Regions from separate parts of the Halanaerobium hydrogeniformans genome, predicted to be linked through region 1. Evidence: riboswitches for the same ligand, from Rfam matches in the RefSeq annotation. Region 1 holds a riboswitch; each other region holds the start of a gene.
The links. A riboswitch is a leader RNA that binds a small molecule or an ion and turns the genes downstream of it on or off. The one in region 1 is predicted to bind S-adenosylmethionine.
Positions count from the first base shown of each region.

Region 2: another riboswitch for S-adenosylmethionine. It lies ahead of metF (methylenetetrahydrofolate reductase [NAD(P)H]); the one in region 1 lies ahead of HALSA_RS10450 (methionine ABC transporter ATP-binding protein).
Region 3: another riboswitch for S-adenosylmethionine. It lies ahead of HALSA_RS04875 (O-acetylhomoserine aminocarboxypropyltransferase/cysteine synthase family protein); the one in region 1 lies ahead of HALSA_RS10450 (methionine ABC transporter ATP-binding protein).

Region 1 covers NC_014654.1:2,243,211-2,247,456, forward strand. The annotation lists gene HALSA_RS10445 (methionine ABC transporter permease) at 1-629, opposite strand, end outside; gene HALSA_RS10450 (methionine ABC transporter ATP-binding protein) at 622-1,644, opposite strand; SAM riboswitch class I at 1,731-1,840, opposite strand; gene HALSA_RS10455 (ArsR/SmtB family transcription factor) at 2,152-2,523, shown strand; gene HALSA_RS10460 (permease) at 2,520-3,476, shown strand; gene HALSA_RS10465 (permease) at 3,540-4,246, shown strand, end outside.
Region 2 covers NC_014654.1:1,909,670-1,913,915, reverse strand. The annotation lists gene HALSA_RS08745 (hypothetical protein) at 1-422, shown strand, start outside; gene HALSA_RS08740 (SHOCT domain-containing protein) at 660-920, shown strand; gene HALSA_RS08735 (hypothetical protein) at 957-1,193, shown strand; gene HALSA_RS08730 (heavy-metal-associated domain-containing protein) at 1,224-1,433, shown strand; tRNA gene HALSA_RS08725 (tRNA-Arg) at 1,515-1,589, shown strand; SAM riboswitch class I at 1,644-1,747, shown strand; gene metF (methylenetetrahydrofolate reductase [NAD(P)H]) at 1,899-2,786, shown strand; gene HALSA_RS08715 (Vitamin B12 dependent methionine synthase activation subunit) at 2,788-3,516, shown strand; gene HALSA_RS08710 (homocysteine S-methyltransferase family protein) at 3,500-4,246, shown strand, end outside.
Region 3 covers NC_014654.1:1,091,202-1,095,447, reverse strand. The annotation lists gene metA (homoserine O-acetyltransferase MetA) at 1-306, opposite strand, end outside; gene HALSA_RS04875 (O-acetylhomoserine aminocarboxypropyltransferase/cysteine synthase family protein) at 360-1,637, opposite strand; SAM riboswitch class I at 1,702-1,805, opposite strand; gene HALSA_RS04870 (dicarboxylate/amino acid:cation symporter) at 1,887-3,065, opposite strand; gene HALSA_RS04865 (ATP-grasp domain-containing protein) at 3,241-4,246, shown strand, end outside; gene folK (2-amino-4-hydroxy-6-hydroxymethyldihydropteridine diphosphokinase) at 4,235-4,246, opposite strand, start outside.

The DNA.
Region 1 (4,246 bases):
TGTAAAATCTGTACCATTAAAACTAAGATTACAATGGTCTCCAGCATGATAAGCAGCTGAAAGCGCTGATATCCATATCTAATCGCAATATCGCCGAGACCACCCCCTCCAACTGCTCCAGCCATAGCTGAATAACTTACCAGGCTGATCGAAGTAAGGGTTAAACCTAATATTATTGCTGGAAGAGCCTCTGGCAACAATACTTTAAAAACAATCTGAGTAGGACTTGCTCCCATCGATTGGGCAGATTCTATAACTCCATCCTGTATTTCTAAAATTGCATTATCAGTTACCCGACCCATAAAGGGAATAGCAGCAAGTGAAAGTGGAACAACAGCTGCATTAGTACCGATAGAAGTACCTACAATCATTCTAGTAAACGGAATTACAGCAACCATTAAAATTATAAAAGGTATTGAACGACCAATATTAATGGTTCCATCAAGTATAAAATTAACAAATCTATTTGGTAAAATATGATCTTCTCTGGTGATGGTTGTAAATACTCCTAGAGGAATACCTGCAATTATTGCAAAAAAAAGTGACATAGCTACCATGTATAAAGTTTCTAAAGTGCCATTTATCATCAAATCATTATATCTTGCCAGTTCTGAAATTAAATCAAACATTGTCAAGCACCTCCACATTTAAACCTTCACTTTGCAGATAAGATATACTCTTTTCCACATTTTCTAAATCTCCTTCAAGATCTAAAATTAAGGTTCCAAAAGGAACACCCTGTATTTCATCTATGTTACCATATAAAATATTAGCATCTACAGAATAATGTTTAACTAGATCAGAAATATATGGCTTATGAGTTTTTTCGCCTACAAAAGTAATTCTAATTAATTCTCCAGGCCTTTTTTCTTTAATATATTCAACTATCCTGGGAGGTAAATTATAATCTATTACAGAACTTATAAACTTTTTAGTCAAATCTGTTTTAGGTCTGGCAAAAATGTCAAGCACTGATCCTTTTTCAATAATTCTTCCCTCTTCTATTACAGCGACCCGATCACAAATATCTTTTATAACTCCCATCTCATGAGTAATTAAGATGATTGTCAAATTTAATTCTTCTCTTATTTTAGCAAGTAAATCTAAAATAGATTTTGTGCTTTCTGGATCTAGTGAAGAAGTTGCCTCATCAGATAATAAAAGGTCTGGGTCATTGGCCAGAGCTCTTGCAATTCCTACCCTCTGCTTTTGTCCACCTGATAGCTGAGCTGGATAATTATCTGCTTTATCAGCAAGGCCAACTAAATCAATTAATTCTTTAGCTTTTTTAATTCTTTGCTTTTTCGCTACACCAGCAATTTCTAAAGGAAAACTAACATTTCTTAATACAGTTCGTGAAGACAATAAATTAAAATGTTGAAAAATCATTCCAATCTTTTGTCTGGCCTGTCTTAAATTTAAAGAGCTTAAATCGGTTAGATTCACTTCATTAACCATAATTGAACCGGCTGTAGGGTCTTCTAAAAGATTAAGCATTCTAATTAAAGTGCTTTTACCTGCTCCACTGGGCCCGATTATTCCAAATATCTCACCATCATTAATTTCTAGATTTAGTTCATTAATTGCTTCAATGCTTCCCTGTTCTGTATGATAATGTTTTGTTAAATCTTTTATTTTTATCACTTAATAATCACCCTTAAAATAATAATAACTGCTCATCATCAAGAGCAGTCTGCATTAAAAAAATCCTCATGAGAGGATTAATTTACCTCTCATCTATCATTCCATAATTGGAATGCTGGAATTAGCACCTTACTTTAATATTTAAGTAGGTTGCCGGGCATCACAGGGCCATTCCCTCCGCCACTCTTGATGAATATATATTATATTTTATTAATTTAGTTAGAAGTTTATCACTCAATTTTAATTCTGTCAAGTTGCTTTTTATTCATATTTTTATATATATTAGAATATATTAATCATCAAATCTAAAAAAATTATCTTTTTTTCTATTTTAGCTAAAAAATAAAAAAGATTTTATTGGTATATACCCCTTATATATCAGCTTTTATAGCAATTATAATTAATTTTTAAATAATAAATTAGTTTTTGTGCTTGACATGAGAAATAAATAACTATATACTAATATTAGTTAATAATAATATCAATAAATATTGAAGGTGAATATAAATGAAAAATTTACTTCTCTTTTTAAAATGTATAGCCGATGAAAATAGACTTAAAATTTTAAAACTACTACTTTCTGGTCCTTATTGTGTCTGCCAACTGCAGGAACTATTGGATAAATCGCAATCAAGTATCTCTCAACATTTATCATATTTTAAAGGATTAGATTTATTAAATGAAAGACAGAGCAGTAAGTGGACCTATTATTCCATTAATAGGAATGAATATGATAAATATCTTGCTGATCTAATAGCCCTAAATTCAAAATCTCTTAAAGAACTAGACTTAACAGACTTAGAAGGAAAATTAAAAAATCTTTCTGCAGCTGAAGTAATTAAAAACGATGGAGAAACAATAAGGAGTTGTTGTAATTGATAGATAGATTTGCTGAATTACTTGTTTATAACTTAATGGGACTTGATCAAGCTACAAGGCTTGGTAGCTCAGTTCATTTTTTCTTTTATGATACAATAAAGATAATTTTTCTGCTAAGTGTAATGATTTTTGCCATATCAATTATTCGCAGTTATTTTCCTCCAGAAAAAACTAAAAAATTATTAAGTAACCGTAAAAAATTTATGGGTAATATTTTAGCTTCATTATTAGGAGTTGTAACTCCCTTTTGTTCCTGTTCTTCAGTACCAATCTTTATTGGCTTTGTTGAATCAGGCATACCACTTGGAATTACATTTTCCTTTTTAATAACATCACCAATAGTTAATCAGGTAGCTCTGGTAATGCTGTTTTCACTTTTCGGCTGGCAAATTGCCTCTATTTATTTGATTAGTGGTATTTTAGTCGGCATTATTGGTGGTCTTGTAATTGGGAAGCTGGGTATGGAAGATGAAGTTGAAGAATATGTATATAATATTCAAGCAGGAGAAACCGAAATAGAAGAATTAAGCTGGAATAAAAGATTAAGCTATGCTAAAGCACAGGTTAAAGAAATTGTTAGTGGTGTTTGGAAATATGTTGTCATTGGTATAGGTATTGGCGCTTTTATTCATGGTTATGCACCAGCAGATTTATTAAGTCAGTATGCAGGGCCAAATAATCCACTGGCAGTTATAGCAGCTGTTGGTTTAGGGATACCTCTTTATGCTAATGTAGTCGGTACTATTCCCATAGCTCAAGCATTAATTGGAAAAGGTGTGGCTATTGGTACAGCTCTTAGCTTTATGATGGCTACTACCGCTTTATCTGTACCAGCAATGATTATTCTGCGTAAAGTTATTAAACCAAAACTGCTGACAGTTTTTGTAACTGTTGTTGGTGTTTCAATAATCGGTGTAGGGTATATGTTTAACTTTTTAGTTAATATAATATAAGCTTTGGGAGGGATATAGGTGACAAAATCTAAAAAAATAATACTCTATATATCAGTTTTCGCAATGATTTATTTAATTCCTTTTCAGACAGAGCAGCTGCAGAGAGCAATAATTGAAGCTATAGAAATGCTGCAGTATTATGCTCGTGAACATGTTTTATTCTGTTTAATTCCTGCTTTCTTTATTGCAGGAGCTATAGCAAATTTCATTTCTAAAGATTCAATAATAAAATATTTTGGTGGTAAGACAAAAAAATGGATTTCTTATTCAGTTGCTTCAGTTTCTGGAGCGATCTTAGCAGTCTGTTCCTGTACTGTATTACCTCTATTTGCAGGAATCTATAAAAGAGGGGCAGGGATTGGACCAGCTGTTGCTTTTCTCTTTTCAGGGCCAGCGATTAATGTTTTAGCTATTATTTTAACAGCACGTGTATTAGGCTGGCAGCTTGGTCTGGCCAGAGCAGTTGGTGCAGTATTTTTCGCTTTAATTATAGGTCTTTTAATGGCAGCAATCTTTAGAGAATCTGATCAAAAAAGATTAGAAGATTTCGTCCAGGAAGAAGGTCAGGAACTCCCCCGCTCAGGTTTGCAAAATATAGTTTATTTTATTACAATGATATTAATATTGATCTTTGCAACCTGGACCCAGCCTGAAGGAGCAACAGGTTTCTGGAATTTAGTATATCAATTTAAATGGCCTGCAGTAGCAGTTTTATCAGTATTGTTAGCTTTAGAACTTTACGGTTGGTTTGAAAAGGATGAATTAAATAA
Region 2 (4,246 bases), 330 kb from region 1:
CAGATGAAGATGTTGTTGCATCTGCTTCTGTAGTTATTGATCAAGCATCTTTATTAAATGCAACTTCTGAAGATGGGTCCTGGATTGTGATTATTCAGCAGGATCTGAGTGTTGATGAAGATATTATATTAGTAGGTGAATTTACAAATAATAATGAGTTAGACCGCAAGATAGCTCTTTATGATCAGGATGATGATCGTAATTTAACTGACAGATATACTCTTGAAGCACCTAGTATTACTGTACAGAGTCCAAGCACTAGATTCCAGGGTGGAACCTTTGTTGGAGATGTATATGTAGAAGCTGAAAACTTTGAGTTAATAGACTTTACTCTAGACGGTAATCTCTATTTTGAAACAGAAGAAGCTGAAGAAACTTTTTCAATGGATGAAGATTCTACAATAACAGGTGACATAGAATAATAAATTTTAGTTTAAATCAAATTACTTAAAGCTGCTTAGAAAATCTCATTGAGATGATCTAAGCAGTCTTTTTTTGACAGGAATTATCCTGAGTGTTATACTATACTTAAGATACCTTATAGGGGTATATTTTAGAAACTTTTTAGATAAATTCATATTTTCTTCACAATTGCTAATTATAATATAGGTATACCGGGTAATGGTATATAAATCAATTTAAAAGGAGGTATGTTAATTATGATGAGATTTCCTCATAGAATGATGGGAGGAATGATGGGAGGAGGATTTTTTATGATATTTTGGTTGTTAATTATAGTGGGTGTAATTTACTTCATTTATAATTTAAATAAAAACAAAGATGGAAATTCTTCGAACCATAGATATAGAGATTCTAATAACAGCAGTAAAAGTGCAGAAGAAATTGCAAAAGAACGTTATGCTAAAGGAGAAATAACAAAGTCCGAACTTGATGAGATTTTAAAAGATATAAGAGATTAAAAATGAATCAAAATATAAATTAGGAGGCAAATAAAGATGGGATATTGTTTAGCTTTAGGTGGATATGGTGGAATCGGTGGAAATTTTCTCGGTAGTTTTTGGTGGCTGATGCCGCTTTTATTCTGGGGAACTATATTAACTTCAATTGTACTATTATTTAAATCCAAAAATAACAGTGGTCGTAGAGAAGCGCTTGCTGTATTACAACATGAATATGCTTTAGGTAAAATATCAAGAGAAGATTTTTTGCAGAGAAAAAAAGATTTAAAATAATTTAAAATTAATAATCTGGAGGACTAAATCATGAAAAAAACAATAATTATTGAGGGTATGAGTTGTGGCCATTGTGAAAAAAGAGTTAAAAAAGCACTTGAAGATTTTGCTGAAATAGAATCTGCAGAAGTAAGTGCTGATAATGATCAAGCTGTAATTGATTTAAATAAAGCTGCTGAAGAAGATAAATTAGCTGCAGCAATAGAAGCGGTAGGCTATAAATTTATAAAAATTGTATAATTTTAAAGCGGTGAACTAAATAATCCAATAAATTCTCAAATTGACAAAGTAATTCTCTTCTGTTAGAATAATTTAAGTGATGCCCCCGTAGCTCAGTGGATAGAGCAACGGCCTCCGAAGCCGTGTGCGTAGGTTCGACTCCTACCGGGGGCACCATTTATACTTGACAGAAAAAAAATAATATGTTAAAGTAGTTAAAAATAGAATAAATTCTTATCAAGAGAGGTGGAGGGAATTGGCCCTTTGAAACCCAGCAACCAGCAGATTATACTGCCCGGTGCTAAATCCAACAGGTGTGTCCTGAAAGATAAGTAGTTGTGAGTTACCACTTCTACTTAGAAGTGGTTTTTTTCTTTTATAGAGAAAAATTTAATGATATGATAGTTATAGAAGAGATAATTTAAAAGAATAGTTTTTTAGTCAATTTATCTTTTAAATGGAGTAGAGAATTGAGGAGGATTTAAAATGAAAATAAAAAAAATATTTGCAGAAAAAAAGCTTGTTTTTTCTTTAGAGGTTTTTCCACCACGTAATGATGTGCCAATAGAGGATATTTATCAGACATTAGATGAACTGCAGGGAATAAATCCAGATTATATTAGTGTAACCTATGGTGCTGGAGGTGGAGTAAATAAAAATCGCACAGTTGAAATATCTTCACTTTTAAAAGAAAAGTATGGTATAGAATCTCTGGCCCATTTAACCTGTATTAATTCTACCAGAAAAACATTAAATCAAATTATAGATGATTTGAAGGCTAAAAACATAGAAAATATTTTGGCTTTAAGAGGAGATCATCCAGATCATGGCAAAGAAATTGGAGATTATAATTATTCATATCAATTAGTAGATCATATCAAGCAAAAAGGTGATTTTGGTGTTGCAGCTGCCTGTTATCCTGAGGGCCATCTTGAGTCAGATAGTCTGGAAGAGGATATAATTCATTTAAAACAAAAGGTTGATCATGGGGTTGATTATTTAATTACCCAGATGTTTTTTGAAAACGAATTATTTTATAAATTTCGTGAAAAAGCTGCAGCTAAAGGTATTGATGTTCCAATTGAAGCCGGAATAATGCCGGTTATTAATAAAAGACAGGTCAGCCGAATAATAGAACTTTCTGATGCATACCTGCCAAAAAAATTCACCAAGATTCTTGATAAATATGGTGATAATGATGAGGCATTAAGGGATGCAGGGATTGCATATGCAGTTGAACAGATCGTAGATCTTATAGCAAGTGATGTAGATGGCATACATCTATATACAATGAATAACCCTTATGTAGCCAAAAAAATCAAAGATGCAGTGGGTTCTTTAATTGATTATATAAATGTGGAAAAGGCTGATTAATATGTCATTTAAATTTAAAATTGATAAAAGTGAAGTATTAAGATATTTAAATACTGATGAAGATTTTAATGACCAAATTATTAATACTTTAATTGCTGAAGCTACTGAAGAGCTAAAAGAAATAATAAATTTTCGTTATATATATAAAAAATTTCCTATACAAATTACAAAAAATTGTGTAGATATAAAAAATACAACATTATGTCTTCGAGGAAAAAGTATCATTAAACATCTTAAAAATTCTTCAGAAGTCTTTCTGATGGCTGCAACTTTAGGTAATCAGGTTGATAAAAGAATATCCTATTATGAAAAGACTTCTATTACTAAATCGATGATTTTAGATGCTTGTGCAACAACAGCGATTGAAGAAGCGTGTGATCATGTTGAAGAGGAGATAAAAAAGAAGGTTTTTGCCGCTGGTAAAAAGAATATAACTTTTAGATATAGTCCGGGCTATGGGGATCTTGATATTAAAATTCAAAAAGAATTTTTAAAAGTTTTAAATGCTCCCAAAAAAATAGGTTTAACAGCTTCTAAATACAATTTACTGATGCCTGCTAAATCTGTTACAGCTATAATTGGAGTAATAGGAAAAAATGGATATTTAAATAAAGAAGAACAAAAAAATAAAAATGACAATTCTTTTGAAGAAAAAAACTGCAGATTCTGTAGGCTTTACAAAGAATGCAAACTGAGAAAAAAGGGGGTTTATTGTGGAGCTCGAAAATAGATTAGGTAAAAAAGTTATGCTTTTCGATGGGGCAATGGGAACTGTTTTACAGCAGCGTGGTTTAAAAGCTGGCTCAGTACCAGAAATATTAAATATAGGAAAAAAAGAAGTAATAATAGATATACATAAAAGTTATCTTAAGGCAGGCTCTGAAATTATAACAACAAATACTTTTGGTGCTAACAAATTAAAAATGTCAGAAATTGATTATACAGTTGAAGAAATAATTTCTGCAGCAGTAGAAAATGCTAAAAGAGCAGTTATTGAAAGCTCTAAAGATGCTCTGGTTGCACTTGGATTAGGACCTTTAGGTGAATTGCTTGAACCAATGGGTAGTTTAACTTTTGATGAAGCATATTCTCTTTATCAGCAGCAGATTTTACAGGGAGTTAAAAGTGGGGTAGATATAATTCACATAGAAACAATTGCTGATCTTTGTGAAGCAAAAGCAGCTGTGCTTGCAGCAAAAGAAAATAGTAATTTGCCTGTTTTTTGCACTTTGACTTTTGAGGAAGATGGCAGGACATTTACTGGAGGGAATATCCATTCAACAATTTCTGTACTTGAAGGTTTGGGTGTTGATGCTCTCGGTTTAAATTGTTCTTTAGGACCAGAAAAATTGGAGTCTTTAGCAGAAGAAGTTCTAAAATATTCTAATACTCCGGTTATACTTCAGGCAAATGCAGGTTTACCAGTAGTGGAAGAAGGCAAAACAGTTTTTAAATTAAGT
Region 3 (4,246 bases), 1.2 Mb from region 1:
TCCATCATAATTGTTATCCTTAATTTCAGAAAATGTATTATAAAATTTATTCAGGTGTGACTGAGCCGTATTCTTAGAATTATGGGTTGCAGGATGTAAAAGATCAATATCAACCTGAAGCGGAGAATTTCCCAGTAACCTTAAGATCTGTGTTTCAGTTACAATCTTTTTAGGCATTAAATTTAAAATCAATATTTTTAAAGAACGAATATCCTGATGAGTTGCCCTTGATTCTTTCATAACAAATATATTCTCATTTTCTAAAGTTTCAACTGCTGGTAGTTCATCCTGGATTTTAATCGGCATTTTCTTCACCTCCTAAAATATTAGTAAAAATATTATTTTGAAAAACTCTTAATCTATCGCTGTGAAGCTTCTAAAGCCTGATCTAAATCTGCCTTTAAGTCTTTGACATCTTCAATACCAATTGAAAGTCTTATTAAAGCAGGTGAAATACCCGTTTTAATTAAATCTTCCTCGCTGAGCTGTTGATGGGTAGTGCTTGCCGGATGAATAGCCAGAGATTTTGCATCACCAACATTTGCAAGGTGTAAAAAGAGTTCTAAATTATTGATGAATTTTTCTGCTGCTTTTTTACCACCTTTAACAGCAAAGGTTACCATCCCACCAAAACCATTTTTTAAATATTTTTTTGCATTCTCATGACTTTCATTGCTTTTTAAACCTGGATAATTAACCCATTCTACCCTATTGTCTGCTTCCAATAATTTTGCAATTTTTAAAGCGTTTTCTGAATGTCTCTCCATTCTTAAACTTAATGTTTCTATACCATTTAGGGTTAAAAATGAGTTGAAGGGGCTGGGAGCACTACCTAAATCCCTTAAAAGCTGCACCCTTGCCTTAGTAATATATGCTGCCTCAGCAAATTCTTCCTGGAATTTAATCCCATGATAGCTCGGATCAGGTTCAACTAAACCTGGAAACCTACCTGTATCCCAATCAAAATTACCACTATCTACAATTATGCCCCCAATTGAATTCCCATGACCTGAAATATATTTCGTTGTAGAGTGAATAACTATATCTGCTCCATATTCAATTGGATTGCTTAAATAGGGAGAAGCAAAGGTATTATCAACTACCAGTGGCACTCCATTCTGATGAGCTATTTCTGCAATCAGCTTAAAATCAGGCACATTTAAAGTTGGATTAGCAATAGTCTCAATATATAGTGCTTTTGTTTTATCTGTTATTGCTTTTTTAAATGATTGAGGGTTATCTGAGTCAACAAATTTAACCTCTATTCCAAAATTTTTAAAAGTATGTTTGAAAAGATTGTGAGTACCACCATAAATTGAACTCCCACTTACTATTTCATCACCATTTTTAGCTATTGTTAATAGAGCAGTCACTTCAGCTGCCTGTCCTGATGATAGAGCAAGAGCACCAACCCCACCTTCCAAAGCAGCAATCCGCTTTTCTAAGACAGAATTGGTTGGATTCTGAATTCTGCTGTAAATATCTCCACTTTCTTCTAGTGCAAATAATTTAGCAGCATGTTCTGTGCTATCAAAAGTATATGAGGTCGTCTGATAAATTGGAACTGCTGCAGCTTTTCTGTTCTCCAACGGATCATAACCATGATGTAATGCAAGTGTGTCAAATCCTAAAGTCATTTTTATTCCTCCTTTGAATTAAAAAACCCACTCCTGTAAGTAGGAATGGGTTAATTTCTTTACCTACTTATCTTCCAGGTCTTTTACCTGCTGGAATTAGCACCGGGCATAAATTATGCTGGTTGCTGGGCTTCAAAGGGCCAGTCCCTCCACCTCTCTTGATAAGTTATATTGTTTTTTATTACTTTAACACAGATTTTGAAATCTGTCAAGAATAATTCAGCTTAATTTTTCTCCAGGCTGCTTTAATTAAGCAGTTTTTGGAGCTGGAAGCTTAGCTTTAATTGCATCAATAAATATAGCAATTGCACCATCACCGGTAACATTACAGGCAGTACCAAAACTATCCTGGGCAAGATATAAACCGATCATTAAAGCAGTTGCACCTTCACCAAATCCAAGGATGGTAGTTAATAATCCTAAAGCAGCCATAACTGCTCCTCCCGGAACACCTGGTGCAGCAACCATTGTTACACCAAGTAAAGCGATAAATTGGAAAAACAAAGCAAAATCTAATGGCAGTCCCATAATTGCTGCAACTGCAACAGCACAAACAACTAGTGATATAGTACTACCGGCTAAATGGACAGTTGCCCCCAGTGGAATTACAAAATCTACTATTTCTGCAGTTATATTATTTTTTCTGGCACTTTTTAGGGTAACTGGAATAGTAGCAGCACTTGACATGGTACCGATTGCAGTCGTATAAGCTGGAATCATATTTTTTAAGCTTGTCAGTGGATTTTTACCAGAAACACTTCCCGCAATAGCAAATTGAATCAAGAGATATCCAATATGCATGGCTATTATAATTCCAAATACCTGACTGAATACTGCTAGTGTTTCAAATGCATTCCCGGCAAATGCCATATCTGCGAATACCCCGGCAATATGCAGTGGTAAAAATGGAATAATAACATATTCTATTACCAATACAATAATATCTCTAAATTCATTAGCAATATTATATAAACTTTCATCTCCATTATTTCTTAATAAATAATTAATACCCAGTCCAAAAACAAAAGCTGTCACAAGTGCAGCCATAACACCGATTACTGGAGAAATTTCTAAACGTAAAAATGGCTCCAGACCTCCAGCTTCAGGATCAGCTATTTCAGAAGCTTCAACAATTGCTGGCACAATTCTTACTGAGATTAAATAGGCAATTGTACCTGCAGCAATAGTAGATACATAGGCAGTTAAAACTGTAGTACCCAATAATCTACCAGCTTTTTCTCCTAAATCAGCAATTCCCGGAATGATAAATGCTAGAATAACTAAAGGTACTATGTAATTTAAAAATTCTCCAAAAATTATTGTAAAAGTATACAATATTCTTGAAATACCTTCAGGAAAAAATAAACCAATAATAATACCTGATATAATACCAATTAATAATCTTAGAACTAATGGAATCTTTTTCATTTGTTTGCCTCCTTTTTTTTTATACAAACCTATTTATATTTTAAAGGCTAAAGGAATAAATTACAAGCATTTTCTAAAAAAAACTTAATAAATCAATCTATTTTAAATATTTTTAAATACCTAGAAAATATGATAAAATCAAGTTAAATTATCTGATTATGAAAGTGGGTTAAAGATGAATATTTTAGTTCTCGAATATTTCTTAAGTAAAGGAACTCCTAATAATAAACGGCTTTCTTTTTACAGTGAAGCTATAAATATTTTTCAGGCCATTATTAATTCTTGTTTAAAAACAGAAAATTTAAAATTATATAGCTGGCTCAATAAAAGTTTTAACAGCACTTTCGAAAATACAGATAGAGCTGAGATAAATATAAACTTTTCTCTTCCTGATTTTAATAACAATAAAGAATATTTTAGCTTTCTTGAAAATTTAAAAATAAAGAACTTAGATTATTTTTTAATTATTGCTCCAGAAACAGATAATATACTCTATGAAATGAGCAAAATATTAGAACAAAAAGAGATTAAAAATCTTGGTAGTAGTTCTAAATGCATAAAAAAAGCAGCTAATAAATGGCTGCTTTATCAAAATTTTATTGAAAGCAAAATCTTTCTACCAGAAACTGAATTGGTTAATAATCAGTTGATCAGAGATAATAAGATTAAGCAAAATATCTTTCCAGCAGTTATCAAAGAATTTTATGGTGCTGGCTCAGAATTGATGGTTATCGATGATTATCGGTCGTTAAAAAAGTTGGATTTAAAAGAAAATAAAAATTATCTGATCCAAAAAATAGTTCAAGGTACAGCAGGTAGTCTTTCTGTGCTGGCAAATCAAGAAAGAACAGAGATTTTAACCATCAACAAACAAATTATTAACAGGCAAGATTTTAAATATCAGGGAGGAATAGTTAATTACCCCTTTAAAAGTTCAAAAAAATTTACTGAAATTTCAACTAAAATCAAAGAAAAATATCCAGAGCTTAGAGGTTATTATGGAGTTGATTTTATCTGTCAGGATAAGGAATTTTATCTTTTAGAAATAAATCCCCGGATAACCTCTTCTTTAATCGGACTTGCAGAGCTCTATAATCCAATTAAATTTATTTGTCAACTTCAAGAGACTAATATCTTTCCGGAGCTCAAAAACAAAGCTCAATCTAGATTTATGCTTGCTT